4 regions of the Lacticaseibacillus sp. 866-1 genome follow, and region 4 is predicted to be linked to each of the others. Evidence: predicted binding sites of a transcription regulator. Region 4 holds the regulator's gene; each other region holds the start of a gene.
The links. The regulator HrcA, encoded in region 4, represses chaperone genes, less so after heat shock. The targets are predictions, from matches to a motif close to TTAGCACTCNNNNNNNNNGAGTGCTAA.

Region 1 (7,315 bases), on a different contig from region 4:
CCGTGAGCTTCCGGTCATATGCTCAGGGGCTGCCAATTTTCAACAGCCTGGATAACGGGCTGGTGCAAACGGTCAGCAGCGAAAGTGGTTTAACCACGACCTTCTCGCTGAACAATCTGACTGTGGCCATCCCAACCGCGCAGGCGTCCAAGACTCTGCCGACCACGCAGGACGTTTTGAATCAGCTGGCCACCGCCGGCTACGCGCAATCGACCATTCAAGACATTCGCCTGGGTTACTACTGGCGGCCGCAAAGCGCAAGCTCGCAGGTCGTGGACCTGACGCCGACGTACTTCGTTGAGCTCAATGGGCAGTACAAGCGCTACACCGAGTGGTTGACTCCGCAAACTGCGGAAAACCAGAACCAATCCGCCGCGCAGGCAATTCGCTAGAAAGGAGCAGGCTTATGGATTTTCGCCGCATCGAAATGATTTTTCTCTTCGTCTTCATCGCGCTGAATGTCTTCCTGGGGATCAGCTTCTTTCAAAGTCAGCAGGTCGATCTGGCAACGGACGCCGCCGGCACGACCGCGATTCTGGCAGACATCAAGCGCGATGACATCAAGCTGCCTAAGCTGAGCACCAGCACCGAGCGCGGCGCTTATCTGGCCAACACGACCCCGTCGCCGCTGCGCCAGGATGCCAGCCGCGTCAAGGGTCAGGAGCTGCACTTCAGCGACGTGAACGGCACCACGCTGACAGCGACTTTAGCCACTGCGCTGAACGTCAAGACCGACGCGGCGGCGCGGCTGCAGCGGTGGGTCGCGCGCGCTGACAACGTCGCGCATGGCAGCGCCTATGTTTACCAGAAAGACCTGTCCACCGCCACCAGCTACGTGTTCGCGCAAAAAATCAGTGGCCACCTGGTCAATGATCCGCACGCGCAGTTGACCCTTCACGTGAGCGACGGGCGCTTGACCGGGTACACGCAGACCTACCTGCCGAACCTGATCACCCTGCGCCAGGACGTCAACTTGTGCTCGGCCCAGGACGCGGTCACCACGCTGTACCGCGAAAACGAGATTACCAGCAACTCGAAGGTACTCTGGACGCGTCTGTCATACACCTACCTGCTGAACGCCAAGGGCAGCATCGTGTACGTGCCGGCCTGGTCGGTGGGCATCGAAAGTCAGGGCTCCAAGAACTTGACCGTGAAAAAAGTGAACGCCATCAATAAAACGGTGCTGAAAACACGCACCGAAGAATAACGCAAACCGCGGTGGGGTGGGGCAGCTCATCACCACCGTTTTTTGGTGGGCGAGCCCGCTCAGTTTAGCGCGGGTTGTTCGTATGGTACAATAGCCGCGAAAAGAGTGAGCAGAGTGACAGAAGATTTTGGCATGCGTGTGTCCGTTTTGGCCTCCAGCAGTTCGGGCAACGCAACTTACATTGAAACGCCTCAGCATCACGTGCTGATGGACGCCGGCCTGTCCGGCAAGAAGCTGAATGAGCTGCTGCACAGCATCGGCCGCGACCTCAAGGACATCGATTCGGTGTTTATTTCGCATGAGCACACCGACCACTGCCGCGGCGTGGGCGTGTTGGCCCGCAAGTACCCTAACTTGACGGTGTACGCTAACGCTCCAACGATTGCGGCGCTGCCGAAAAGCGTCGGCGTGCTGCCGCAGGATCAGATCCGCGTGTTTGACGAAGGGACCCAGCTCGATTTGGGCGACCTGGACGTTGAAAGCTTCGGGGTCTCCCATGATGCCGCGCAGGCGCAGTTCTACCAGTTCCAGCACGACGGCAAGCGCTTCGCCATCGTGACGGATACCGGGTACGTGTCCGACCGCGTCGAAGGCACGATCAGAGACGCTGACGCCTACGTGATGGAAACCAACCACGATTTGGAAATGCTGCGCGAGGGTCCTTATCCGTGGCCGCTGAAGCAGCGGATCTTGGGCGATTTTGGGCATTTGAGCAACGAGGACGGGGCCAACGCGATTATGGATGTGATCGGGCTGAAAACCAAGCGCGTCTACTTGGGGCACCTGTCGCCGCACAATAACATGAAGCCGCTGGCGCATGTGACCGTGGTCAACCTGCTGAAGGCGCAGGGCTTAGCTGTTGGGCATGACTTTCAGGTGCTCGACACCGATCCCGCCGTGGCCGATCCCTTATTTACCGTCGGAGCCTGAGCTTAAGGCGGATCATCGCCGAAAAAGCCCAGGCTTTTTCATACTTTCGTCAAACCAATCCCGTACACTGGTTTATGTAGAAAAAGAGAGGAAGGGTCATTATGGATAACCAATCACATCACTTTTCCGAAGAAAATCAGCAGCAGACCCCGCAGCCGCCAAAGCGGCGGTCGGGGATCAAGCAGCTTGCGCTGGTGGCGGTCGTGGCGGCCGTCGTCGGTGGTGGCGTGGGCGGCGGTGTCGCATACGGCATCATGAGCAGCAATCCAACCAACTCGGTCAACGAGGCCGTCAGCGAAGGCAAGCCCGGGACCACCAAGGTCTCTAACGTCAGCGTGAACGAAAGCAGCGCCAGTTCGTCGGCCTTCGCGAAGGTCAAAGGCGCCGTGGTTTCAGTTGTGAACATGCAAAAGACGCAGTCGACCTCCAGTGGCCTAGATGCCTTCGGTGACCTGTTCGGCGACTCCGGCAGCGATTCGAGCTCGTCAAGCTCAGACAGCGGCAAGCTCGAGGACGCCAGCGAAGGGTCCGGGGTCATTTATGAGAAAAAGGACGGCAAGGCTTACATTGTCACCAACAACCACGTGGTTGAGGGCTCAGACGCCTTGGAGGTCATTTTGGCTGACGGGTCTAAGGTCACCGCAAAACTAGTCGGCACCGATGAGGATTCTGACCTCGCCGTGCTGTCGATCGATGGCAGCAAGGTCGATACCGTGGCCAGTTTCGGTGATTCCAGCGCGATCAAGGCCGGGCAAACGGTCCTTGCCATTGGCTCGCCGCTGGGCTCCCAGTATGCGACCTCGGTCACGCAAGGGATCATCTCCGCCACCAGCCGCACCGTTGACGTCAGCGACGAGCAAACCGGCCAAGTGACCGGTCAGGCGACCGTCATTCAAACCGACGCCGCGATCAACTCGGGGAACTCCGGCGGCCCGCTCATCAACCTGAACGGCCAGGTCATTGGGATCAACTCGATGAAGCTGTCAGGCACCAGCAACTCGAACGCCACCATCGAAGGGATGGGCTTCTCCATTCCAAGCAACGAGGTCGTGTCCATCATCAATCAGCTGGTGGCCAACGGTAAAGTGGTTCGGCCGGCACTGGGCATCGAGGCGCGGGATCTTTCCAGCGTTTCGGCCAGCCAGCAGTCCAGTCTGCTGAAGGTGCCTGCCAGTGTGACCAACGGGGTCGTAGTGGCCGGCTTCACGTCGACCAGTATCGCCAAAAAGGCGGGGCTCAAGCAGTACGACGTGATCGTCGCCGTTGACGGCAACGCGGTGGACAGCGTCGCGACCCTGCACACCCAGCTTTACAAGCACGCGATCGGCGACACCATTTCCCTGACCTACTACCGCGGCAGCGACAAGAAGACAGTCAACGTCAAGCTGTCACAAACCACGGATCAGCTGGATGGCACCACCGGGAACGCGAAATAACTGAATTAGGGTGAGATCAGCCGCGCAGTGATGCGCGGTTTTTTGATGCGTTATTTTCGGCAATTTCCGGCAGTTGGACACCCAATGGCCAGGATTGTTCGGGTGAGGGTTGTCAAGTGTGAATTCGCCTTGAGGATAATCACACCCCTTGCCTGTGGATAACTCTGTGGATAGTGTTTATAACTCACTTTTCAGCCCGTGCACAGGCTTATCCACAGGGGGTCAAAAGCCGGTGGATAAACTTTTTTCTTTGTGAACCAAACGCGTGTACGGGCGATGAGGACGCGATTTTGGACGCCTCACTTTGTGAAATGCCGATGTTCAAAACCGTGGATAACTCCCGGCCAAAAATAAAGTGCTTGATTTTTCCGGGCACGAAATCTGGTATCAAAAAATGTTCTGAACACCAGCGCTAGGGTTGATCAAGGGGGTGATGTGGATAACTGCTGGGGATAGTTGGTGTAAGCCTGTGTGTGAAAGCAGCAATCACTAGTATTTGGTTAGTTATAATTGACAGGACGTGAACAAGCCGGTATGATGAAGACATAATAGTTGTGTTCAATCTAGTTGAAAGGGTGACCGATATGGAAATTACCATTACAGAGGCAGCAAAGGAATACTTGAACCACAAGCTCGTGCCGGGCGACCGTCTGTTCTTGGCGCTTGACGACGGCTCCAGCAAATACTCTAAGCTCGGCGGGACCTGTGCGATCGGCAACAAGTTTCAGTTGGTGATTGCGGACACCCCGGATCCAGACTATGCCGAGCCGCTGGCCAGCAATACGAAGTTAAACCTGACCACTGGGCCGCTTGAGCTGTCCTACCTCGGCCACGGCCTTGCGCTGGATTATCACAGCGGCATGCTGAACCTGCATGACGACTCCGGCGTGCTGGACGGCGCCGTCACGATCGACTTCGCCCAGCCGCTCCCGGCCGACGAACAGGCCCGCCGTGAGGAAATGAAGGCGCTCGGTGCAAAAGTTTGTTAACCCGGGCTGCGACAATGGCCGGTTTTAGCGGAGGACAACCGCAGCCAGCCATTCCCGCGTTGGCCAGCTGAGCGCGCCTACGCCTTGCCTAGCCCAACGCTTTTCTCACTTTATCTAATCTAACAAACAGTACAGCCCCAACGGTTCTGCTGGATCGTTGGGATTTTTTTCGAAAAAAGTTAGCACTCTGTTGACAAGAGTGCTAAGCCGTGGCATAATACTTTATGTAAACAAGGTAAGAAGCTAAAGCCCCGATCGACAGGCGAGCAGGTGTGAGCCGGACGGTTGCCAGGGCGGCTGCTTTCCCTGTTTGAACTAACCCAACAGACAATTATGAAAGGAAGTTTTGCATCATGGCTAATGAGATTATGAATCGTGACAACTGGTTGACGGATCCGTTCTTCGATGATCTGGGCGCGCGTTTCTTCGATCGTTTCATGCCTAGCGACACGAGCCGGGTGCTCAAGACTGACATTCAAGAAACCGACAAGAGTTATGTTGCCAAGGTCGATGTCCCGGGGATCGACAAGCAGGACATTCACCTGAATTATCAAGACAATGTGCTGAATATTTCCGTCAACAAGAAGGAAGTTAATGATCACGCCGATAACAAGGGCAACGTCCTGATGAGCGAGCGCAGCTACGGCGCCATGAGCCGCAGCTACCGCCTGCCGAACGTGGATGAGTCGAACATCAAGGCGCAATACGACAAGGGGGTTCTGACCATCACCTTGCCAAAACTGACCGAGCAGGAACAAGACCCTCACCAAATCGATATTGACTAATTAACCGCCTCTAACTGAATTACCGCCTCTATAGGAAACGGGTTGCCTCCGGGCAGCCCGTTTTTTTGGTGCCGCCGTTCAGCCATGGTAAATTGAGTTGAGCAAGAGGCGAAAAGCCCGGCTCACAGGCGATTTTTAAAGGTCTTGCCCAGCGTTTGCCGGCGCGTTACGGTATGATGATGGAAGAGGATACGGGGGAGAGACAGTCATGAAAGAAAAAAGCGAACTCAAGGTCACGGTGCCGGCTGGCGTCTATGCGCAGCTGCGCGGGGACTTGGAGACGCCCATGCAACTGACTATTAAAAATGATCGCATCGTGATCCAGCCGGCCCCAGCGGACCGCCTCCGGTCAGGGCGGCTGGCCTTTATCTGGCCGCTGTTGGTCAGCCTGGTGTCAACGGTGGCGATTTTTCTCTACTGGCTGCACATCGGGGTGCACGTGATCCCGATGACCGGGGATGTGTCGATCGCCAGTTTCACCATCGGTTTTGGGGTCGTGGGCGGCATCGCACTGTTTGCCGGCTTCTTTGTGCAGTCGCGCAACGATCCGGATAACCGGTTCTCCAAAGCCGTGTACTGGCGGAACTTCCCGGTGATCTTGCTGGCGTTTGCCATTATTTTGGGCATGGCCCTGCTGGGCACCTTTTGGGTGCTGGGCACGCTGTTTCCGGGGGCGACCTTTGATCCCTTCACGGCGGTGCTGCAGGTGCTGGTCTTTCTGATCTTGGCGAATGTGTTCATGGTGCAGATGGCGCTGCGGATCAACGCGGCTACGCTGTCCAGCCTGCTGACCATCGTGATCGTGTCGGGGGCGGTCATCTCGATGGCCTCAAACGGCAGCCGGCAGTGGTGGCAGCACAACCTGAGTTTTCTGGGCACTAAGCTGGCCTCAAACGCCTGGCAGTTCAACCTCACGCTGGTGATGACCGCGCTGGTGATGATCAGCCTGATCGACTACCTATTCGTGCAGTTGAACGCGCAGCACCGCAAGTCCTGGCGGCTGACGACGCTGCGGGCGTTGTTGACGCTGGCGGCGATCGATCTGGGCTGCATCGGGGTGTTCCCGAACAACGCGCAGTTTCACGTGCTGCATGACGAGATCGCGGGGATGCTGGTCACCATCATCTTGATTATCATCATCGGCTTGCGGTGGCTGTTGCCGGAGGTCTCCAAGGAATTTCTGTGGGCGTCGTACGCTATCGGGGTGGTCGAGTTTTTGATGAACATGGGCTTTCGAGTCTTCGGTTACCCGAGCCTGACCGCCTTTGAGATTCAAGGCTTCGCGATCGGCTTCGCCTGGCTGCTCTTTTTATTCAACCGGCTTCAGGCGCTGATCGCTGAGGGGACGGTCGCCTGGCCGATCGTCATTGAGTGTGAGCCAGACAAAGAAAATTCCCCGCGCAACTAACTGGACTTTCTTAATTAGAATGATTATAATTAAGCCTAGATAAAACAAGGGAGTGAGCGCGTTGAGAAATTATCGGCGGCTGTGGGCGGTGTTAACGGTCGGGATCGTGGCGTTGATCTTGGAGTTCGGGCTGCATCAGCCGACCTGGGCGCAGATCGTGATCACGGTCATTGGGGCGGCCATTGCCCTGTTGATGCTGTGGGACATGATTAAGACGCTGCGCAGCGGGTCGTTTGGCGTGGACCTGCTTGCCATCACGGCGGTGGTGGCGACGCTGGCCGTGAGCGAGTACTGGGCGGCGCTGATCGTCCTGTTGATGCTGACAGGCGGTGACGCGCTGGAGGACTTCGCGGCCACCAAGGCCAACTCCGACCTCAAGCAGCTGCTCGACAACACCCCAACCACGGCGCACCGGCTGGTGGCCGGTAAGCAGGAAGACATTTCGGTTGATGACGTCAACGTGGATGACATCGTGCTGGTCAAGCCGCAGGAGGTCGTGCCCGTCGACGGGGTTGTCACCGAAGGCAGCAGCATGGTCGACGAGGCCAGCTTGACCGGTG
Region 2 (7,315 bases), on a different contig from region 4:
AACCGGCCGGAAAAACCAAAAGTTTCTGCGCCGCCGGTGAATTTCGCCGCTCGCCGCCAAGTTTGCTAAACTGGAGGCAGGAGGCGACAGTCATGACCCTGCAAAGTGAACCGGTCCGGCCGGCGAGTCGGTATTATTTTCCCGTTCTCAAGTTGTACCAGCGCGCGTTTCCTAAAGAGGAAAAAGTCCCCCTGGTGTGGCTGCTCGCCAACAGCAGGCGGGCAGGCATTGATTTTCTAGCGTGGCACGACGGCGCCCGGTTTGTTGGCCTGACATTTACCGTGACGACCAAAGCCCTGACGTACCTGATTTTTCTGGCGACCGCGGAGACCGTGCGCGGGCAGGGCGTTGGCTCGGCCATCTTGGACCGGCTGGCGGCGCGCTTTGATGGGCGGCCCTTGGTGCTGGCCCTGGAGCCGCAAGATGACGCCGCCTCAAATGTTCGGCAGCGGCGCTCCCGGCTGGCGTTTTACCAACGCAACGGGTTTGTGCTGCAGCCTTACCAGGTGGTCGACCTCGGGGTGGCCTATGACACCATGGCCCGCAACGGCCGTTTTGCGCCAGCGCAGTTCGATGCGCTGATGCGCGGGTACACTGGCTGGTTTTATCCGTGGTATGGCTCCAAAATCTTGCGCAAGTAGTCAAAAGGGGCTAAGCGAGGCATTCGCTTAGTCCCTTCAACTTATTTGGCGTTATTTTTTGGCGACTGTCGGGGTTTCCGGTTTGCTTTCGACAATGGCAATCGCGCCCTTGTCGATGCGTGCCTCGAGGTGCTTGGCCTGCGGGTGATCAAGGTAGAAGTCCGCCACGCGGTCTTCAATTTGCTCCTGAATCACGCGGCGCAGCGGCCGGGCGCCCATCGCGGGATCGTAGCCGAGTTCGACTAACTTCTCCTTGACCGGTTCGGTGACCTTGATGGTCAGGCCCTGGTCCTTGATGTTGGCGTTGGTGTCGTTGATCATCAGGCCCACAATGGACAACAGGGTGTCCTTGCTCAGCGGCTTGAACTCGACAATGTCGTCGAAACGGTTGAGAAATTCCGGCTTGAAGTAGTTGCCCAGCTGGTTCAGGACGGACTTGGTCGTGCCGTTGATCGACGCGCCGAAGCCGACGTTCGCCTCGGCGTCGGTCGAGCCGGCGTTTGACGTCATGATGATGATCGTGTCCTTGAAGGAAACGGTGCGGCCCTGGCTGTCGGTCAGGCGGCCGTCATCGAGGATCTGCAGGAACATGTTCATCACATCTGGGTGCGCCTTTTCAATTTCGTCCAGCAAAATCAGGCTGTACGGATTGCGGCGGACTTGCTCGGTCAGCTGGCCGGCTTCTTCATAGCCGACGTAGCCCGGAGGCGAACCGATGAGCTTGGACACGCTGAATTTTTCCATATACTCAGACATGTCAAACCGGATCATGTTCTGCTCGGAACCAAACAGTTCCTTGGCCAGCTGCTTGGCCAGCTCGGTCTTGCCGACCCCGGTCGGACCAACAAAGAGGAAGCTGCCGATTGGGCGGCCGGTCTTGTTGAAGCCGATGCGGTTGCGGCGAATGGCGCGGCCGACTTTTTCGACCGCCTCGTTTTGGCCGATGACATGGGCCTCAAGGTCAGGCACCAGGTTCTTGAGCTGCTCTTGCTCTTGCTGCTTGAGCTCGCCAACGGGGATGTTGGTCATCTTTTCGACAATCTGCTCCATGTCCTTTTCGGTGACCGTTGGCGTGTCTTCCTTTTCCTGCTTTTCGTCTTGCTGCTGCATCTTCTGCAGCTTGGTGACCTGATCGCGGTAGAAGGCGGCCTTTTCGTAGTCTTCCTGCTTCAAGGCGCCTTGCTTCTGCTTTTCGGCTTCGGCAATCTTGTCCTTGATGGTTTGCGGATCGGCTACGGTAATGGTCAAGTTCTTGCGCGAGCCGGCCTCATCCAGCAGGTCGATGGCCTTGTCAGGCAGGAACCGGTCCTGAATGTAGCGGTCGGACAGGTTGACGGCGGCCTCGATGGCGTCGTCGGTGTACTTGACGTGGTGGTAGGCCTCGTAGCGCGGCTGAATGCCCTTTAAGATCTTGATGGTCTCTTCAGGCGACGGCTCTTCGACGGTCACCGGCTGCAGCCGGCGGGCGAGAGCGGAATCCTTTTCGATCTGGCGGTACTCGTTAGAGGTCGTGGCCCCGACGAGTTGCAGTTCGCCGCGGGCCAGCGCCGGCTTGAGGACGTTGCCGGCGTCCATGCCGCCTTCGGCATTGCCGGCACCGACGATTTCGTGGATCTCGTCGATGAAGAGAATGATGTTCGGATTCTTCTTCAGCTCGTCGATGAGCTGCTGCATGCGCTGTTCAAACTGGCCGCGAATTCCGGTGCCTTGCACCAGAGACACGACGTCCAGCTGGATGACGTGGCGGTCTTGCAGCTTGGTTGGGACATCACCGTTTGCGATCTTAAGCGCGAGCCCCTCGACCACGGCGGTCTTGCCGACCCCGGCTTCCCCAATCAAAACGGGGTTATTCTTGGTCCGGCGGTTCAAAATTTCGATAACGCGGGCGATTTCCTCGTCCCGGCCGATGACTGGGTCGATTTCGCCGTTCTTGGCCTTGGCGGTCAAGTCAACGCCGAACTGACCTAAGACGGAATTGCCGCCTTGGCCAGGCCGGTTGCCGCCGCCATTGTCGCCGCGCCCGCTTTGAGTGGGTGGGGTTTGGTCCTGCGGCTGCTGCTGGCCGTTTTGGCCGGAAGCCATCGCCCGGAAGATGTCATCGAGACTGCTGAAGCCGAACGGATCATTGTTTGCATTCGTTGGTTGCATAGTGCCTCCTGCTTGTTGTTTCAACTGCTGGTAGCAGTTTTGGCATAGGTTGATCTCTTGGCGTTGGCCATTCACGTTGGTGTACAAATGAATGGTAGCCGGATTTTGATGGCAATTTTCACATAGCACCGTTGTTCACAACCTTTCTTATCTAAGTCCTTCCGCGCAAAGGACGCGGAAAAGTCAAACCAGGCTTTGACCTTCTTTGACCTTGACTCCAGTGTACACCGCGAAAAATTAAATGCAAGCACTCTTACCGTGAGAGTGCTAATTTTTTCGCGAAATTCAGTGCGACTGCGGTTTCAGCGCTGGTCAACGGCCTGTCTCTAGTCTAAAATAGTGACGGAAAGGGGGCAAGCATGTGGCATCAGACTATGTCCAAATGATGAATGATCTCCGCGCAGGTAAAATTACGGAGATCAAGATCGAACCCGAGACGTTTGCCGCTTTTCGTGAGGCCTGGACCAATTATCCGGCTCGCAAGGAAATCGTCGGCCAGGCGGAGCGCGGGGGCACGATTTTGTACCATTATCAGTCCGCCAAGGGGCAATAAAACCAGCCATGATACTTGTTCTGAAAGCGGAATAATGGTAAGGTTTACAAGAAATAGAATGCAAATTCTATTCGGCAAAAGTTTATACACAAAGGAGCAGATTACTCATGGAAAAACACGAATTTAATGTTGTTGCAGAAACAGGTATCCACGCTCGCCCAGCCACTCTCTTGGTTCAGGCAGCCAGCAAGTTTAACTCTGACATCAACCTGGAATACAAGGGGAAGAGCGTTAACTTGAAGTCCATCATGGGCGTCATGAGCTTGGGCGTTGGCCAAGGCGCCGACGTCACCATCTCCGCTGAAGGCGCAGACGAAAAGGAAGCTATTGCTGCCATCGAAGAGACCATGAAAAAGGAAGGCTTGTCTAACTAATGACTAAGAACCTGAAAGGGATCGCGGCAAGTGACGGCGTCGCTACGGCGAAGGCCTACCTGCTCGTGCAACCCGATCTGTCATTTTCGAAGTCAACTATTGAAGATACAGACAAAGAGGTCGCACGTCTGCACACCGCGCTCGACCAGAGCATTGCAGAACTGAAGATCATCCGGCAAAAAGCAGCAGAGTCGCTGGGCGAGGAAGAGGCAGAAGTCTTCGACGCGCACATGACCATGCTGGCCGATCCGGAATACATCGGGGCCATTGAAAAGCAGATCACAGACGATAAGGTCAACGCAGAAACCGCCTTGAAGTCTGTTTCCGACGGCTTCATTGAAACCTTTGAAGCGATGACCGATAACACCTACATGCAAGAGCGCGCCGCGGATATCCGCGACGTCTCGACCCGGGTGCTGTCACACCTCTTGAACCGGCCGCTGCCGAACCCGGCATTGATCGATTCTGAAGTGGTCATCGTGGCGCATGATTTGACGCCTTCAGATACTGCTCAGCTGAACAAGAAGTACGTTAAGGCGTTTGTCACCGACATCGGCGGCCGGACCGCGCACAGCGCGATCATGGCGCGCTCGCTTGAGATCCCGGCTGTGGTCGGGACGGACACGGTCACGACGGACGTTAAAAACGGCCAGACCATCACCGTCAACGGCTTGACCGGTGCTGTGACGATCGACCCGAGTGCTGACCAGATCCAGGCTTCCGAACAGGCAGCCAAGGATTTTGCCGCACAAAAGGCCGAATGGGCGCAGCTGAAGACGGCTAAGACGGTGACGGAAGACGGTCAGCACTTCGAAGTCGGCGCCAACATTGGGACCCCGAAGGACATGGACGCGGTGCTTGCCAATGGTGCTGAAGCCGTTGGCCTGTATCGTACCGAGTTCTTGTACATGGACTCGTCGGAGCTGCCAACCGAAGACGATCAGTTCGAGGCGTACAAGACCGTGCTCGAGCAGATGGACGGCAAGCCTGTCGTGGTTCGCACGATGGACATCGGCGGTGATAAGAAGCTGCCATACCTGCCACTGCCACACGAAGATAACCCGTTTTTGGGCTACCGGGCGATTCGGATCAGCCTGGACCGGCAGGACATCTTCCGCACCCAGTTGCGGGCCTTGCTGCGGGCTTCGGCTTACGGCAATCTGCGCATCATGTTCCCGATGATCGGTACAGTCAACGAATTCAAGGCGGCCAAAAAGGTCTTCTTGGAGGAAAAGGACAAGCTGGTCAAGGAAGGCGTGAAGGTTGCTGACAACATCCAAACCGGGATGATGATGGAAGTACCTGCCGCGGCCGTGTTGGCGGATCAGTTCGCCAAGGTCGCAGACTTCTTCTCCATCGGCACCAACGATTTGATTCAGTACACCATGGCGGCGGACCGCGGCAACGACCGCGTGTCTTACCTCTACCAGCCTTACAACCCATCGATCTTGCGCTTAGTGAAGCACATCATCGATTCGGCACATAAGGAAGGCAAGTGGGCCGGCATGTGTGGGGAAGCCGCTGGCGACCCGATCATGGTGCCACTCTTGGTCGGCATGGGGCTCGACGAGTTCTCCATGTCCGCGACCTCTGTCCTGCGCGTGCGTAGCCAGATGAAGGGCCTTTCGGCAAGTTACCTGAAGACCCTCGCAGAGCGGGCCACCACCGAATCCGTGACCAACGAAGACAACATCAAGCTGGTCAAGGAATTTACCGAGAAACACTAATTGAACGCAAAATGAACGCGTCCCTGCTTTGGCAGAGGCGCTTTTATTGTGCCCTGCTGAATCAAGTTTGACAGCGGATACATCAACCTCTAGACTAATTTGTGTAGACAAATATGGTTATGGAGATGGCAAAATGGAATTAGCTGTGATTGATATTGGCGGCACTTCGATTAAATTTGCGCGGTGGGACGGGACAGCCCTGCAGGACCGGACGGCGGCGCCAACGCCCAAAACGCTGGCTGAGTTTTACGGACTCTTGGCCAACAAGGTAACGAAAATGAAGGCGGATCACCCCATTACAGGGGTGGCCATCTCCAGTCCCGGAGCGGTCAATCAGGCGACCGGCGTGATCGAAGGTGCCAGCGCCTTGCCGTACATTCACAACTTCCCGATCCAGCCTGAGCTGGAGAAGCGCTTCGGCCTGCCAATGGCATTCGAAAATGACGCGAATTGCGCCGCCTTGGCCGAAGTCGCAAGCGGTGCGGCTAAGGGCAAGCAGCGCGTGGCGATGCTGGTGCTTGGCACCGGCGTCGGCGGGGCGCTGATCGCAAACGGCCGGGTCGAACACGGGTCCCACCTGCTGGGCGGCGAGTTCGGGTTCATGCTGCAAAACGGCAAGTCCGTGTCCGCCCAAGCGACGGTCGTTAAGCGCTGCGAGAACTACGAGAAGCGCACGGGTAAAAAGATCACCGGTGAGGCGCTGTTTGCGGCTGCCGATGCCGGCGACCGCGTGGCGCACGAGGAGGTCGAAGGCTTCTTTGAGGCCCTGGCCGAAGTCATTTTCAATCTGCAATACAGCTACGACCCCGAGCTGTTCCTGCTGGGCGGCGGGGTGTCGCGCAACCCGGCGCTGATCCCGGGCATCGAGCGCCACATGGACGGCGTGTTCAAGACAATCGAGATTGCCACCCAGCGGCCGGTCATCAAGATCTGTCAGTACACCGATGCGGCCAACCTGATTGGGGCCGTGGTCAACTACCAGCAGCACGCAGCCAAATAACTAAACTAGGATGCAGTGAACCGCAAGCCAGACTTGCGGTTTTTTTATGTTTTGAATAAACACGAACAATAATTTATTAAAGTGCTTACTTTGTTCCTGAAAACTGTTGAGCGATTTGCCGCGCCGTGCTAAACTCAAAGCAAATACGAAAGCAGGTGACGATTCGTGACAGTTGCAGTAGTGATGGGCTCCACCTCGGATTGGCCAACGATGAAGCAGGCGGCGGCTTTGCTCGACCAACTTGCGATTCCGTACGTCAAGCACGTGATCTCGGCACATCGGATGCCGACGCAGTTGCAGCAGTTCGCCGCAGCGGCGCGAGCCAACGGCATCGACGTGATCATCGCTGGGGCCGGTGGGGCGGCCCATTTACCCGGCATGCTGGCGGCCAACACGACGGTGCCGGTCATCGGGGTCCCCATTAAAACCCGAACATTAAGCGGGATGGACTCACTGCTTGCCATTGTGCAGATGCCGGCCGGGGTGCCGGTGGCCACGATGGCGATCGGCGAGGCTGGGGCCAAGAATGCGGCGCTGATGGCCGCGGCGATGCTGGCCATCCGCGACGCGAAGGTTGAAGCTCGCCTGACCGCGTTTCGCACTGCCCAGACGCAGCAATCGATCGAAAGTGAGGCAGATTTAGATGATTAAGCCAATCTTGCCGCCAGCGACGATTGGCATCGTCGGCGGTGGCCAGCTGGGGCGGATGCTTGCCCAGGCGGCCAAGACGATGGGGTACACCGTTGGCGTGCTCGATCCGACGCCGAACGCGCCGGCCGGCCAGGTCGCCGATTTTCAGCTTCAGGCCGACTATGACGATCACCAGGCCCTTGATGAGCTCGCGCGCCGCAGTGACGTGTTGACTTATGAAT
Region 3 (7,315 bases), on a different contig from region 4:
AACAATGATCTTGTCAGCCTTCGGTACCAGGTTGCGGATCACACCGATCTTGTCAGAGACCTTCGCGCCACCCAAGATGGCAACAAATGGGCGCTTTGGGTTTTGAACAGCGTCGCCCAAGAACTTGATTTCCTTTTCCATCAAGAAGCCGGCAGCAGCCTGAGGCATATTGGACGCAATGCCGACGTTGGAGGCGTGGGAACGGTGAGCGGTCCCGAACGCGTCATTGACGAACAGGTCACCCAGCGATGCCCAGTACTTGCCAAGTTCTGGATCGTTGCCGGATTCTTTCTTACCGTCAAGGTCTTCGAAGCGCGTGTTCTCCATCACGAGAACGTCGCCGTCGTTCATCTTGGCAATCGCATCTTCAAGCTCCTTGCCGCGAGTAGCAGGAACGAAGGTGACCGGCTTCTTCAGCAGTTCAGAAAGACGCTCTGCAACTGGACGCAGGCTCAACTTAGCCTTATCCTCTTCGGTCTTAACCCGGCCCAAGTGGGACAGCAGAATTGCCTTGCCGCCGTTATCGATCACGTACTGGATCGTCGGCAAAGCAGCCACGATACGGTTGTCATCACCGATGACACCGTCTTTGATCGGCACGTTGAAATCAACGCGGATCAGGACTTTTTTGTCCTTCACGTCTAGATCAGAAACGATCAATTTAGCCATTGAATAAAACCCTCCTAAAATGTTGGAATGCTGAGCGCACACCCACCTGGTCCCAAGCGGACTAGGTTTGCCCTGCCAAACAGCGTGTTTGGTACGGCAAGCCCAGCCCGTCGAGGCCAGGGATATGCGTGTGCTTTTGCACATGTTGTCATAAAAAGAAGGCGGAGGGAGATACTCCCTCCGCCCCCTTCATAACGGTTGAAATCGTTAATGCTCTAAGGTTTTAAATTAGAGAGTCGCGAACTTCAGCAGGGTACGAATCATCTGGCAAGTGAAGCCATATTCGTTGTCGTACCAAGCAACCGTCTTAACCAGCTGGTAGTCACCGGCGGTCGTAACTTCGGTCTGGGTAGGGTCGAAGATTGAGCCGTAGGTTGTGCCGATAACGTCGGACGAAACGATCTCGTCAGCGTTGTAGCCGAAGCTTGGGTTGCCATCGGTGTGCTTCTTGATCGCAGCGTTGACCTGGTCAGCCGTCACGTTCTTGGTCTTCAGGATGGAAACCAATTCGGTCAGGGAGCCGTCAACAACGGAGACACGCTGTGCGTGGCCCTGAAGCTTGCCGTTCAGTTCTGGGATAACGATACCGATAGCCTTAGCCGCACCAGTTGAGTGAGGGATGGTGTTAACAGCAGCAGAACGCGCAGCGCGCAGGTTGCCACCGCGAACAGGGCCGTCAAGCAGCATCTGAGTGGAGGTGTAAGCGTGAACCGTTGTCATGGTACCAACTTCGATGCCGAATTCCTTGTTCAGGAAGTAAGCCATTGGTGCCAGGCAGTTGGTCGTGCAAGAACCGGCGGAAACGATCTTGTCGTCAGCGTCCAAGGTGTCATCGTTTACGTTGTAAACGATGGTCTTGATCTTGCCAGCAGGTGCGGAAATCAGAACACGTTCTGCGCCGGCATCCAAGTGAGCCTGAGCCTTTTCGGCTGAGGTGTAGAAGCCTGTGCATTCGAGAACGTACTGAACGCCGTCGTTCTTAACCCAAGGAATGTTCTGAGCCTGAGGTTCAGCATAAACACGGTATTCCTTGCCGTTAACAACGATACCGTTGTCGGTAGCGCTGACTTCACCAGGGAAAGTGCCGTGAGTTGAGTCATACTTCAGCAGGTGAGCCAACATCGCTGGGCTGGTCAGATCGTTGATGGCAACAACTTCAATATCGTTGCTCTTGGCACCTAATTCAAAGATGCGACGGAAGGCCAAACGACCGATACGGCCAAAACCATTGATACCAATTTTAACAGTCATGCTAAAATTTCCTCCTTTAGGAAATAAGAGTTTTATTCTAACGGGTTTCCCCAGTTAAAATCGCATTTGAGGCGCCGACGTCCGTGATGAGCCACGTCCGACTCGGCGCATTTTTCATATATGCTGCGATTGCCTTGGCCTTGGAGCGGCCGCCGGCAACTGCAAACACATATGGGATATGATCAAGATCCGGAATCTGTAACCCAATTCTTGGGATCTTGTAAATGACCTTGCCGCTCGCATCGAAAAACGTGCCAAAAGTTTCTGAAACTGCATGCTGTTCGGTGAGCTCGGCAATGGCCTCAGGAGACATCGATCGACGCTTAGCCATGATCAATGCATCTCCTATACTATGAATCACAACCTGGGCATTGTCAATTAATTGGAGCACCTCACGGACCGCCGGTTCTTGGAGCAGTGGCTGGTAAGTTTTCGCACTGACATTTTCAGGAATGTACAGCACCCGGTACTTACTATCCGTTGCTTCTGCCATGCTGGCGGCAACCGAATTGGCTTGAATTGCCACCGCCTCGCCGACGCCGCCGCGTGCTGGCACAAAGGTTAACTCGCGGCCTGCAGACAGCTTATACGTCATCTGCTGGGCCACGCGCGCCATTGTTGTGCCGCCCATGACCGCAATGGTCAACTGGCCGCTGGGCAGGATCAGCTGGAGAGTGGAGTTTAACTGCTTCCCCATCTCGTCCAAGACCCGGCTGCTTTGATCCGCGTCACCGCTAACAATCAGGCAGTGCTCAATGCCAAGCTTTTCGGCAAGATGCTTCTCGTCTTCCTTGAACCCCAGCAGCCGATTCATGAACTGCTCCAAGCCTTGGAAAACTTCGATACCCTGGCTGGTAAGGACCATGCCAGACTTTGAGCTTTCAATCAGGCCTTGCTTACGCAGAAACTCGGTTTCCGTGCGCAGAACTCGTTCGCTCAGCTTCATCTGCTCAGCAAGCGCCCGTCTACCGACCGGCGACATCCAGCTGATGAATTGCAAGATCTGATAGCGTTGCGTAATCACGCCCATGAAATCAGGCGCGATTGCTTCGATCCAAGCGAACTCAGAATGCATAGCTCATTGTCCTTTTCGTGGGTCGTTTGGCGTCCTACCGTGCCACATAGTGACCCAGTAGTAGCAAAAAATTTTGGGACCCCAGACACACCGGATCTCCCTTACCAACGCTTTCTATTATAGCCACCTGCTGAAAACGGTGCAAGGGATTTGCCTAAAAGCCGAAAACTCTTCCAATTTTGGAAGAATCTATGCTGAGCCTGCGCGTATTTTCGGAAAGAAACCGTTCTCTAATTTGGGGACGGGGTTTTCAAAACTGGTCATTCGGATGAGTTCTCACCTATTTTTCATCAAAAAAGCACCCGCATCTATGCGCGAGTGCTCGATTTCAGGATTACTTCTGGTCGGCCTTCGAGGTCAAAATATCATCGATTAAGCCGTAATCCTTGGCTTCCTGAGCGGTCATATAGTTATCGCGCTCCGTATCCTTCTTGATCTTGGCTTCCGTCTGACCAGTGGCGTCAGACAGGATCTTATTCAGCTTCTTGCGCGATTTCAAAATCTCCTCAGCGGCGATCTCAATCTCGGTCTGCTGGCCTTGGGCACCGCCAGACGGCTGGTGAATCAAGATTTCAGAGTTAGGCAGCGCAAACCGCTTGCCCTTCGCCCCACCGGCGAGCAGCACCGACGCCATCGATGCAGCCATGCCGATCGCGATCGTTTGTACATCGGCGTGAATCAAGTTCATCGTGTCCAGCATCGCCAGGCCAGAGGTGATCACACCACCAGGACTGTTGATGTACAGGTAAATATCTTTATCAGGGTCTTGTGCGTCGAGGAACAGAAGCTGCGCAATGACGGAGTTTGCAACCTGGTCATTGATTTCCCCGGACAGCATGATGATCCGGTCTTTAAGCAAGCGGGAGTAAATATCATAAGAACGCTCGCCGCGGCTGGTTTGTTCAATCACTGTCGGAACTAACATAGCGGAACCTCCTAACGAGTATTAGCACTCTTCTAAGTACAGTGCCAAGCTTAGCACTAACGTCAAAAAAGGTCAAAGACTTTGACCAACTTTTCGGGTCAGGGATAGTTTAGCATACTCACGCGCCTCGCGAGCCCTCAACCACCTGCTGCAGGCATTAAAAAAGGCGCCAACTAGTGGCGTCTTCCTTGAATGCTGCGCAGCCCGGGAGTCGAACCCGGATTTCGAGAACCGGAATCTCACGTGCGATCCATTACACTAACCGCGCAAGTACTCAATTATTTTACGGGAGCGCCGGCCAAAATGCAACCCTCAAGCCAAATTCAGGCCCGCGTTCACTGCAGCTTCTCGTCAGGGATGGCCGTCAGATGCTGATCGACCGTGTCAACCTGGCTCTTGATCGCTTCATACACTTTTTCCGGAAAATCCAGATAGGTCATGCATGAACCCACATGATCGTAAATCTCATCGCGCATGTCTTTGGCCTTCTGGGTCAAACTGACATCCACCCGGCGCTCATCTTGCGCAGAGCGTTTGCGTGAGATCCAGCCGTCCTTTTCCATCCGCTTCATCAGCGGCGTCAAGGTCCCAGAGTCCAGGTTCAGCGTCTGCCCGACTTCCTTGACCGACATCGTGCCGTGCTCGTAAAGCGACAGCAGCGTGATGTACTGCGGATAAGTCAACTTGTACTTGGCCAGCGCCTGCGAATAAAAGTGGTTAAATTGTTTTTGCGCTTTGTATATGGAAAAACACAGCTGTTCATTCAAACGGATCGGTTTAGTCATATGCTCGCCTCCAGTGACGTCATATCCATCTTTTCTATCGAGCTTATTGTAGACGATTTAATTAAGTAATGGAAGTGTCAACTTTCAGCGGCCTGCTGACTGCCTTCTGCAATCTGGTTCAGTTTCCGCAACCGGTGATTGATCCCGGACTTCGAAATCACGCCGCTGGGCACCATTTCCCCTAGCTCCTTCAACGAAACATCAGGATGTGCAAGCCGCAGCTCTGCGATTTCCCGCAGTTTGGACGGCAGACCTTCCAGCAGGCCCCGGTCTTTCAGGGCGTTAATATTCTCAATCTGCCTTTGCGCTGCATCGATGGTTTTATTCAAGTTGGCGGTTTCGCAGTTAACCAGACGATTGACGGAGTTGCGCATGTCGCGGACAATCCGAACATCCTCGAACTTAAGCATGGCCGTGGTCGCACCGATCACCTGCAAAAAGTCCGCAATCTTTTCGGCTTCTTTAAGGTACACGATCCAACCGCTGCGCCGTTCAACGGTACGGGCATTTAACCCAAAATCATTCATCATCTTCAGCACATCATCGTTGTGGTCCTTGTACAGAGAATAAATTTCCAGATGGTACCGGGACGTCTCCGGACTGTTGACTGAACCCCCGGCGAGAAATGCGCCGCGAAGATAAGAGCGTTCCCGCTGCGGCTCGTCCAGCACCTTTCGGGACACCGCAGTGCGGATCGACATGTCGCGCCCGTCCAGAATATCCAGATCTTCCAAAACGGCGTTCACCCCTGTGGTCAGGCGGACCACATACTGGTTGTTCTTCTTCAGTTTCATCTTGCGCCGAACAATCAGGTTAGCTTCATGATGGTAAACTTGGCGGATCAAGCTGTAGATTCGGCGCGCGATGGCGGGATTCTCCGTTTGGACGTTGAGCACGAACTGGTGCGCCTGAATTGCCAACGTCCCGTTCATCCGAATCAGTGCAGACAGTTCCGCCTTCGCGTGCTCCGGGTGAACCTCCAGTTGGGTCAGTTCTTTTTTAACTGTGCTAGCAAAACTGGCCATTCACTCACCGCTTTCTTTTTTTCATCGTGCCAACCTGAAAGGCCAGGTTCAAAATTTCGGACGCCACCTTGTCCCCATCGTGGAACACCCCACGGTCCCGCAGCTTCAGAAAATCAGCCGAGATGACGCGGCAGCCTAAGTCTCGCAGGCCTTGGTAGTCTGGGCGCACTGGCACCAAGATTTCGTTGTACTTCTGGGCATCCAGCGCATTCTTGGGCACCGGGGCAATGTTGACCAGTACCGTGTCAACAAAGTTGGCCCCCAGGTGCCGGTTCAACACCCGCACGTGGTCGGCATCGGTGAAACGCTCGGTCTCGCCCTTTTGTGTCATGATGTTGACGACATAAATGACTTCCGCGCGGGTCTTGAGCACCGCCTGGCCCAAGTTCTTGATCATCAAGTTAGGCAGCACGCTGGTGAACAGACTCCCTGGCCCCATCACCACGACATCCGCCGCCAAAATCGCGTCGATCACCTGTGGCATGGCCTCAGGTTCTTGGGCGTCATCGGTATCGGTGACCCAAACCCGCTTAATGTGCTTGCCGGCGGCCGTGATTTCAGCCTCACCAGCGAGAGTCGTGCCATCGGTGAACTCGGCGTGAAGCGTCAGCGGCCGGTTGCTGGCGGGATAGACATGGCCATCAACCTTCATCATGGACGACAGGGTTTGCACGGCCTGAAAAATACCCCCGCCCATTTCCGACAGCGCCGCGATGATCAGGTTGCCAATCGCATGGCCAGCAAAGAAACTATCACCGCTGTCAAAGCGGTATTGGAAGACCTGTTTCTCCAGCCCCGGCATGTCGGATAACGCCACCAGGACATTGCGAATATCGCCCGGCGGCACCACGTTGATGTAGTTGCGAATTACACCGCTTGAGCCGCCATCATCAGCCACCGTGACGACCGCCGTGACATCAGCATTTTGTTCACGCAGGCTTTTGACGATGACCGGCAGGCCCGTCCCGCCGCCGATGACGACAACCTTGGGCCGCCGGCCGCGGATGACGCGAATCGTTTTGGTTTCATTTGGCATCATGAACGGTTCACCGTCGCTTTCCGTTTATTGACATCGCGATGCGTAATGTCGACCGGATACCCGGCCGCCGCAAAGGCCTTGCCGACCCGCTCCGTGAATGCCACACTGCGGTGCTGACCGCCAGTACAGCCGATCGCGATGGTCACACTGCTTTTGCCCTCTTGTTTGTACTGCGGCATAATGCTGGCCAGCATCGTGTAAAACTGCTGGTAAAACGTCTCCGCCGCTGGGTTATCCATCACGTAATCGTAGACTTCCTGATCGCGGCCGTCGCGGTTGCGAAACTTCTGCACGTAATAGGGATTGGGCAAGAAACGCACATCCATCACGATATCGGCATCGATAGGCAAACCGTACTTGAAACCGAAGGACATCACTTCCAAGTGGAAGGTCGGGTGATCGGCCGATTTGAAGATGACGAAGAGCTTTTCGCGCAGCTGCCGCGGAGAAAGGTTGGTCGTGTCGATTACCACCTGGGCGCGGTTGCGCAGTTCGGTCAGCAGGCTGCGCTCCTTTTTGATGCCGTCCATCAGGCGGCCTTCCTGC
Region 4 (7,315 bases):
AAAAAGCTTATTCAGGATACCATATTTTGGGCAAGGCGCGCAAAACTGCCTCACCAAACAAAAAGCCAAAGCCAGTTGGCCTTGGCTTTTCACACGGACAGACGGTTACTTCTTGTCGTCGTTGACGTCCTTGTACTCGCCATCGAAGGTCTTGCCGTCGTCGCCCTTGTCAGCGGTGCCGGTTGCGCCGCTGCCCTGGGCATCAGAGCCGCCCTTAGCCTGCTGCTCTTTTTGCGCCTGCTCGTACAGCTTGACGGTCAGATCCTGCACGATCTTGTTCAAGTCGTCGCGCTTGGTCTTCATGTCTTCGATGTTGTTTTCTTGCTGGGCCTTCTTGAGGGCGTCTTCTGCGTCCTGCGCCTTCTTGATCTCATCGTCGGAGACTTTGCCCTTAAGATCCTTCAGGGTTTTGTCGGTCTGGAAGATCAGCTGGTCAACATCGTTCTTGAGGTCGACTTCTTCCTTGCGCTTCTTGTCGGCTTCCTCGTTTTCCTTGGCTTCCTTCATCATGCGATCGATTTCTTCGTCCGACAGGCCTGACGAACTCTTGATCGTGATGTTCTGAGATTTGCCAGTGCCAAGATCCTTCGCGGAAACCTGCACGATGCCGTTCTTGTCGATGTCGAATTTGACTTCGATCTGAGGAACGCCCCGTGGGGCCGCCGGAATGTCAGTCAGCTGGAAGCGGCCAAGCGTCTTGTTGTCCGCAGCCATCGGCCGCTCGCCTTGCAGGACATGAATGTCAACGGCCGGCTGGTTGTCAGCCGCAGTCGAGAAGACCTGGCTCTTGGAGGTTGGAATCGTGGTGTTGCGGTCGATCAGCTTGGTGAACACGCCGCCCATCGTTTCGATTCCCAGAGACAATGGGGTGACATCGAGCAGGACAACGTCTTTGACGTCACCGGAAATGACCCCACCCTGAATGGCAGCGCCAAGGGCAACGGCTTCGTCAGGGTTGATGCTGTGGTCTGGTTCCTTGCCGGTCCACTCTTTGACCGCGTCTTGAACGGCCGGAATCCGGGTCGACCCACCATTGAGGATGACCTTGTCGATGTCTGAGTTGGACAAGCCAGCATCCTTCATCGCGTTATCCACTGGGACCTTGGTCTTGGCAACCAGGTCGGCGGTCATTTGGTCAAACTGGGCACGCGTCAGTGTCCGCTCCAAGTGCAGCGGGCCATTGGCACCGGCAGAAATGAACGGCAGGGAGATTTGCGTCTGGGAAACGCCAGACAGATCCTTCTTCGCCTTTTCAGCGGCATCCTTCAGACGCTGCATCGCCATCTTGTCCTTGGACAAGTCGATGTTGTTATCCTTCTTGAACTCGCTGACCAGCCAGTCGATGATCTTGTTATCAAAATCATCACCGCCCAGGTGCGTATCCCCGTTCGTCGACAGCACTTCAAACACGCCGTCGCCGAGTTGCAGGATGGAGACATCAAACGTCCCACCGCCGAGGTCGTAAACCAGGACCTTTTCGTCCTTGTCGCCTTTGTCCAGGCCATAAGCCAGGGCGGACGCAGTTGGTTCGTTGACGATGCGAGAAACGTTCAGACCCGCGATCTTGCCGGCATCTTTAGTCGCCTGACGCTGCGAATCGTTGAAGTAAGCCGGTACCGTGATGACCGCGTCGGTCACTTCTTCGCCCAAGTAATCTTCAGAGAACTTCTTGATGTACTGCAGGATCATCGCAGAAATTTCCTGCGGGGTGTATTCCTTGTCACCGACCTTAACCTTGTAGCCGGCCTCGCCCATGTGACGCTTGATCGAAGTGATGGTGTCTGGGTTGGTGATGGCCTGCCGCTTGGCAACTTCGCCGACTTGAATCTCGCCGTCTTTAAACGCAACGACAGACGGTGTGGTGCGGTTGCCTTCCGGGTTGGTGATGATCTTTGGCTGGCCGCCTTCGAGCACGGCGACCGCGGAGTTGGTAGTCCCTAAGTCGATCCCAATAACTTTACTCATAGTAAAATCCCTTCTTTTAACAGTTTTGATTAACTAATTTGCAACGACGACCATCGCTGGACGCAGGACCCGATCCTTGAGCTTGTAGCCTTTTTGCAGGACCTGAACCACGGTATCCTTCGCGTGATCCTTATCCGCCGGAACGGTTTGCACGGCTTGCTGCAGGTTCGGATCAAACTTCCCGGTCGCCGTGATCTCCGTCACGCCGTTCTCCTTGAGGGCGTTATCGAGGTGGCTGTACACCATCTCGACGCCCTTTTTCAAAGATTGCGCGGCATCGTCCGTGACCTCGGTGGCCAGCGCGCGCTCCAGGTTATCCAGAACTGGGAGCACCGCAGTGGCCAGCTTTTGCCCGTCGTACTTGGCCATGTCCTCGCGCTCCTTATTGAAGCGTTTGTTCATGTTGTTGATCTCGGCGGCGGCGCGCAGGTACTTATCCTCGAGCTCGTCGCGGTCCTTTTGCAGGGCTTCAACATCCACGCCGGAGTCTTGGACTTCTTCCTCGAGGTCGTCCTTCATCTCTTCCTCGATTTCATCCCGCAGACTTGGTTGCTGCTTGGCCGCTTTTGGTTTGGCCTCAGGCTTTGGTTCAGCCTTTGCCGCAGTTTGCTTGGCGGTTTGCGTCTTCTTGGTTTGCTTGTCTGTCAAATTCATGCCTCCTGTCACTGATCAAAATGATTGTAGTAATCGGTCAGCCGTTTTGCGAGTTCTTCGCGGAAGGCATCGAGCAAACCGATCATCTTCGAGTACGGCATCTGGGTCGGCCCGATCAGGGCAATCATCCCAGTCCCGTGTTCGCCGACTGAGTAGTTCGCGGTCAATAGGCTCAGATTCTCAAGCACATCCGGCGTCAGCTCCGAGCCCAGCTTGACCTTGATATGGGAATCATGAAGCGGGCCAAGCAACGTATTGAACGCCTGGCGCTGGCTGCCTTGATCATTATCCATCATGGCTAACAGCCGCTTGAGCTGATCCACATCCGAGTCGCCCAGGTAATCCATGAGATTCAGACGCCCGCCCACATAGAAGCGTTCCTCAGCCGCCTTGCGGAGCACGTTGCCGAAGAGGTCCAGGAACCCGTCCGGGCTGGTCATGTACTTGAATAGCAACCCCGGCACTTCTGATTGAAGCTTTTGGGCGACTTCGCCGAGCGATAAGCCGACCAGCTCATCGTTGATGATGCGAATGGCCTTCTCCACTTCGTCAGAGCCGACTTCCGGGGGCAGCGTGAACAGCTGACTTTCAACGTTGCCATTGCTCGTGACCAAAATCGCCATCACCTGATGATTGCCCAGCGGCACCAACCGAAACCCAGTGAGTTTTAAGTTGGTGACCTCAGGCCCCAAGGTGATTGCGGTGTAATTTGTGAGGTTCGACAAAATGCGCGCACTTTGGGCGACAATTTCATCGATCTTGTAAAAATGCCCCCCGAAGCCTTGCTGAATCGCAGCAATCTCGTTGGGCGTGACCGCGGCTGGCTCGACGAGGTTGTCCAAGTAGAAACGGTAACCCTTAGTCGATGGGACGCGGCCAGAACTGCTATGCGTCTTTCTGATCAGACCCTCGTCTTCCAGCGCCGCCATGTCGTTGCGGATCGTTGCCGAACTGACATGCACCGGCAACTGCGCCATCAACGCTTTGGAACCGACTGGCTGGCCGGTTTCGGTGTAGGAGCGGATGATCTGTTTCAAGACGAGTAGTTGGCGTTTCGTCAACATAATCCCACCTTCTTTTAGCACTGAAACCATTTGAGTGCTAAGTACAATACTTAATATACCAATGGCCGTTAGCAAAGTCAACCTCAGTCTGCTAATTTCGCCGTTTTCACGAAAAAATCGGCCCCAGGACTGAGACCGACGTGTGTTTTTCTGAAAATAGGCGCAAGTACGCGGGGTCAAATCAGTGGGTCATCGAGCAAAAACTGCTGAAAGACTTCGTTGCCGAGAAACTGCCCCTGGTTTGTCAGGCGCACGGCATCCCCATCAACCGTGACCAGCTGCTGGTCGCTCAGGTCCTTCAACAGCTGCCCGTACACCTCATTGATGGTCATGTGGTAGCGCTTTGCAAACCGTTTCTGAGACACCCCTTCCCGGGTTCGCAGCCCGAGGAACATCTCTTCTTCGATTTGCTCTTCCAGCGGCACCAGGTGATGTTCGATCACCGGCACTTTGTGGTTGTGGAGCGGGTCCAGGTACTGCTTGATCGGCCCGAAATTGTGGTACCGATCGCGGCCGACGTAGCCAAACGCCCCGGCGCCAAAGCCGAAGTAATGCTCGTTGCGCCAGTACAGCAAGTTGTGCTGGCACTGGTAACCGGTTTTGGCAAAATTAGAAATCTCGTACTGATGGCGCCCGGTGCTTTCCATCAGGTCGATCGCGTCCTGGTACATGTCGGCTTCCGCGTCCTGATTCGGCAGCTGCAGCCGCCCGGAGCGCATCAGGTTATAGAAAATCGTCTTTTTTTCCAAGATCAGGGAATACGTCGAATAATGCGGCAGATCAAGTGCCAAGGCTTTGTGCAGGCTCGCCAAAAAGTCCTCGCGCGTCTGCTTGGGCAGCCGAAAAATCAGGTCGATGGAAATATTCTCAAAGCCCACTGCCCGCGCATTGGCGATCGCCTGGTAGACATCGGCGACCCGGTGCGTGCGCCCAATCGCCTTTAAAATGGCGTCGTTAAACGACTGCACCCCAATTGACAGGCGGTTGACCCCATTTTCATGCAGCGCGCGCAGCTTATCCTTTTCGAGCAAATCGTTGGGGTTCGCTTCGAAGGTGAACTCGCCGTGGTCGAAATGCAGCTCGCGGCGAATGCCGGAAATCAAGCGCTCCAGCTGCACCGGCGTCAGCGTGGTCGGCGTGCCGCCGCCAACGTACACGGTTTCGATTTTTTCATCGGGATGACTGGCCATCACCAGGTGCATCTCGCGAATCAGCATGTCGACGTAATCGTCAACCGGCTGACCTTCGATGAAGACCTTGTTGAAATTGCAGTAGTAACAAATGTGAGAGCAGAAGGGAATATGCACATAAGCCCCAGCCATCAATCCGTCAGCCCTTTCAAAAACGCCTTGGCGTCCTTTTCGTCCTGGGCAAGCTGGGCAACCAGCCCCGCCGCTGAATCAAACATCATGTCCCCGCGCAAGCGGTGCATCCACTCGACGCGCACCGGCGCATCATAAATATCCTGGTGGAAATCAAACAGGTTGACCTCCACCGTCACCGGGCGCCCCGGACCAAAGGTGATGTTGCGCCCGACCGACGCCATCCCCGGGTACCACTGGCCGTTGACCTGCAGGCGCACCGTGTACACGGCAATGCCGGGGATGCGCTCTTCGGCCGGTGCCTGGACGTTTGCGGTCGGGTAGCCAATCGTGCGGCCGCGCGCCTCGCCGTGCACCACCGTGCCGCTTGTTTGATAGCGATAACCCAGCAAGTGGTTTGCCAGATCCACATCGCCAAGGTCTAGCGCCTCGCGAATCCGCGTCGAGGAAACCTTTTCCCCGGCATCAACCGTCTTGGGCACCGTAATGATTTCAAACCGCTCCTGAGCGTACTGCGGCAGTGTCTTCATGTTGGCGATATCGCGTTTGCCGTACGTGTAGTCGAAGCCAGCGACCACGACCGCGGCATTCAGGACAACGAGGTACTGGTCGACAAAGGCCTGGGGCGAAAGTTTTGAAAACGCCGGGGTAAAGTGGATGAAGTACAGCAGATCGACGCCAAAATGCGCCATCAGTTCACTCTTCCGCGGCCGCGGGGACAGGTATTTGACCGAGCTGGCCGGCACACCGCGGTAAATCACCGCCGGATGCACATCAAACGTCATGACTGCAAGCTTCAGGCCGCGTTTGTCAGCCTCTGCCCGCGCGCGGCCAATCACCGCCTGATGGCCCAGGTGAACGCCGTCGAAAAACCCCAACGCCAGCACGATGGGCTGGCTGGGAACTGCTGCCGCCGCAAGCGGCGGGTGAATATCGATCACTTGCATAATTATCTCCTCATCAACCTTGGCCAATGCCGGCATTAGCCAAGAACATCATGGCAGGCCGAAACTCGGCCGCCTCTTTGCGGTACAGCGCCTTAAAGACGCCTTGGTACGTCAGGCCGATTTCATCAGTCGCGGCAGTGCCTAGCGGCAAGCCGCGCCCATTTTTGACCGCGTCCCACTGGCTGGCCGAAAGCGCCATCAGCGGCAGGTCCGGAAAAGCGAATTCGATGGGCCGCAAATGAGCGACCGCAGCTGCCGGGGCGGTGTCGCGCGTCAACTGACGTAAATCAAGCGTGTCGCTGAGCTTGAACCCCCCGCTTTGCGTGCGCGTCAGCTGCGCCATCACGGCCGGCACCTTCAGCGCCCGGCCGGCATCCACCGCAAGGGTGCGAATGTACGTCCCCTTTGAGACTTTGGCTTCAAACGTGAAGTCCTGCGTCCCCCTTGCCGCATCAAACGTGCTGGGCGCAGTCCGCTTAAATTCGTAAACGTGAACTTGGCGAGTCGGCCGCTCGACGGTTTCGCCGTTTCTAGCGTACTGATAAAGCTTGCGCCCGTTGACCTTGACCGCCGAGTACATTGGCGGCGTTTGCGTGATCTCGCCGGTCAACGTTAACAGCGCGGCATCGATCTGCGCATCGGTAAACGGGGCCGTTAAGGTCACGCGGGACACCTCAGCCCCGTCGAGGTCCTCAGTTTCCGTCGCAAAGCCGAGCGTCGCTTTGCCCGTGTAGGTTTTGCCCAGCGCCATCAGCGCCGGCACGGCCTTCGTCGCCGCCCCCAGCGCGATTGGCAGCACGCCATCGACGCTGGGGTCAAGTGTGCCCGAATGGCCCACTTTTTTCATTTGCAACAAGTAGCGGAGTTTGCTGACCACATCGGCCGAAGTCATACCCGACGGCTTGTATACTGGTAAAATCCCATCCATGTCAAAAACCTCGCTTCTGCTGTTGGCCGTGGGCCGTGCGCCGCTGGTGAACCAGCCAGGTGATCAGGAAGGCCAACACCACGATCAGCGAAAAGGCCCAGTTCGGCACCTCAATGCCAATTTGCGGCAGACTGAGCGCCAACTTTACTGCAATGATGAAAATCAGCGCGTAAGCCATCACTTCCAGCTCGGGCACCTTAGTGATGAAGTCGGTGATGATCTGGGCGACAAACCGCATCGCCAAAATTCCTAGGCACCCGCCAATCAGCACAATCACCGGATTATTGTCGATGGCCAGCGCGGCCAGGATCGAATCGACGGAAAACACAATATCGAGCGCCTCAATTGAAGCCACAGTGCGCCAAAAATGCGTCTGCTTCGGCTTGGCTAGGGTCTTTGGCTGCGGCCCGTCCTTGGGGTGGCGTTGCTCGTAGA

Region 1: the regulator HrcA is predicted to act here: its motif matches at 4,742-4,768, upstream of JUE30_RS08075 (Hsp20/alpha crystallin family protein).
Region 2: the regulator HrcA is predicted to act here: its motif matches at 3,034-3,060, upstream of JUE30_RS05805 (ATP-dependent Clp protease ATP-binding subunit).
Region 3: the regulator HrcA is predicted to act here: its motif matches at 3,942-3,968, upstream of clpP (ATP-dependent Clp endopeptidase proteolytic subunit ClpP).

What each region holds. Positions count from the first base shown of each region.
Region 1 is NZ_BOLU01000023.1:8,370-15,684, forward strand. It holds gene JUE30_RS08050 (YycH family regulatory protein) at 1-392, shown strand, start outside; gene JUE30_RS08055 (two-component system regulatory protein YycI) at 407-1,207, shown strand; gene JUE30_RS08060 (MBL fold metallo-hydrolase) at 1,340-2,137, shown strand; gene JUE30_RS08065 (S1C family serine protease) at 2,239-3,573, shown strand; gene JUE30_RS08070 (iron-sulfur cluster biosynthesis family protein) at 4,158-4,562, shown strand; gene JUE30_RS08075 (Hsp20/alpha crystallin family protein) at 4,916-5,347, shown strand; gene JUE30_RS08080 (hypothetical protein) at 5,556-6,755, shown strand; gene JUE30_RS08085 (heavy metal translocating P-type ATPase) at 6,817-7,315, shown strand, end outside.
Region 2 is NZ_BOLU01000014.1:23,999-31,313, forward strand. It holds gene JUE30_RS05800 (GNAT family N-acetyltransferase) at 93-641, shown strand; gene JUE30_RS05805 (ATP-dependent Clp protease ATP-binding subunit) at 693-2,918, opposite strand; gene JUE30_RS05810 (hypothetical protein) at 3,151-3,342, shown strand; gene JUE30_RS05815 (phosphocarrier protein HPr) at 3,450-3,716, shown strand; gene ptsP (phosphoenolpyruvate--protein phosphotransferase) at 3,716-5,443, shown strand; gene JUE30_RS05825 (ROK family protein) at 5,577-6,443, shown strand; gene purE (5-(carboxyamino)imidazole ribonucleotide mutase) at 6,627-7,094, shown strand; gene purK (5-(carboxyamino)imidazole ribonucleotide synthase) at 7,087-7,315, shown strand, end outside.
Region 3 is NZ_BOLU01000001.1:168,467-175,781, forward strand. It holds gene pgk (phosphoglycerate kinase) at 1-669, opposite strand, end outside; gene gap (type I glyceraldehyde-3-phosphate dehydrogenase) at 898-1,920, opposite strand; gene JUE30_RS00930 (sugar-binding transcriptional regulator) at 1,958-2,995, opposite strand; gene clpP (ATP-dependent Clp endopeptidase proteolytic subunit ClpP) at 3,330-3,920, opposite strand; tRNA gene JUE30_RS00940 (tRNA-Arg) at 4,117-4,188, opposite strand; gene JUE30_RS00945 (MarR family winged helix-turn-helix transcriptional regulator) at 4,256-4,705, opposite strand; gene whiA (DNA-binding protein WhiA) at 4,783-5,730, opposite strand; gene yvcK (uridine diphosphate-N-acetylglucosamine-binding protein YvcK) at 5,735-6,766, opposite strand; gene rapZ (RNase adapter RapZ) at 6,766-7,315, opposite strand, start outside.
Region 4 is NZ_BOLU01000009.1:58,206-65,520, reverse strand. It holds gene dnaK (molecular chaperone DnaK) at 106-1,965, opposite strand; gene grpE (nucleotide exchange factor GrpE) at 1,999-2,619, opposite strand; gene hrcA (heat-inducible transcriptional repressor HrcA) at 2,628-3,683, opposite strand; gene hemW (radical SAM family heme chaperone HemW) at 3,860-5,005, opposite strand; gene ribF (riboflavin biosynthesis protein RibF) at 5,005-5,952, opposite strand; gene truB (tRNA pseudouridine(55) synthase TruB) at 5,966-6,880, opposite strand; gene JUE30_RS04260 (TerC family protein) at 6,882-7,315, opposite strand, start outside.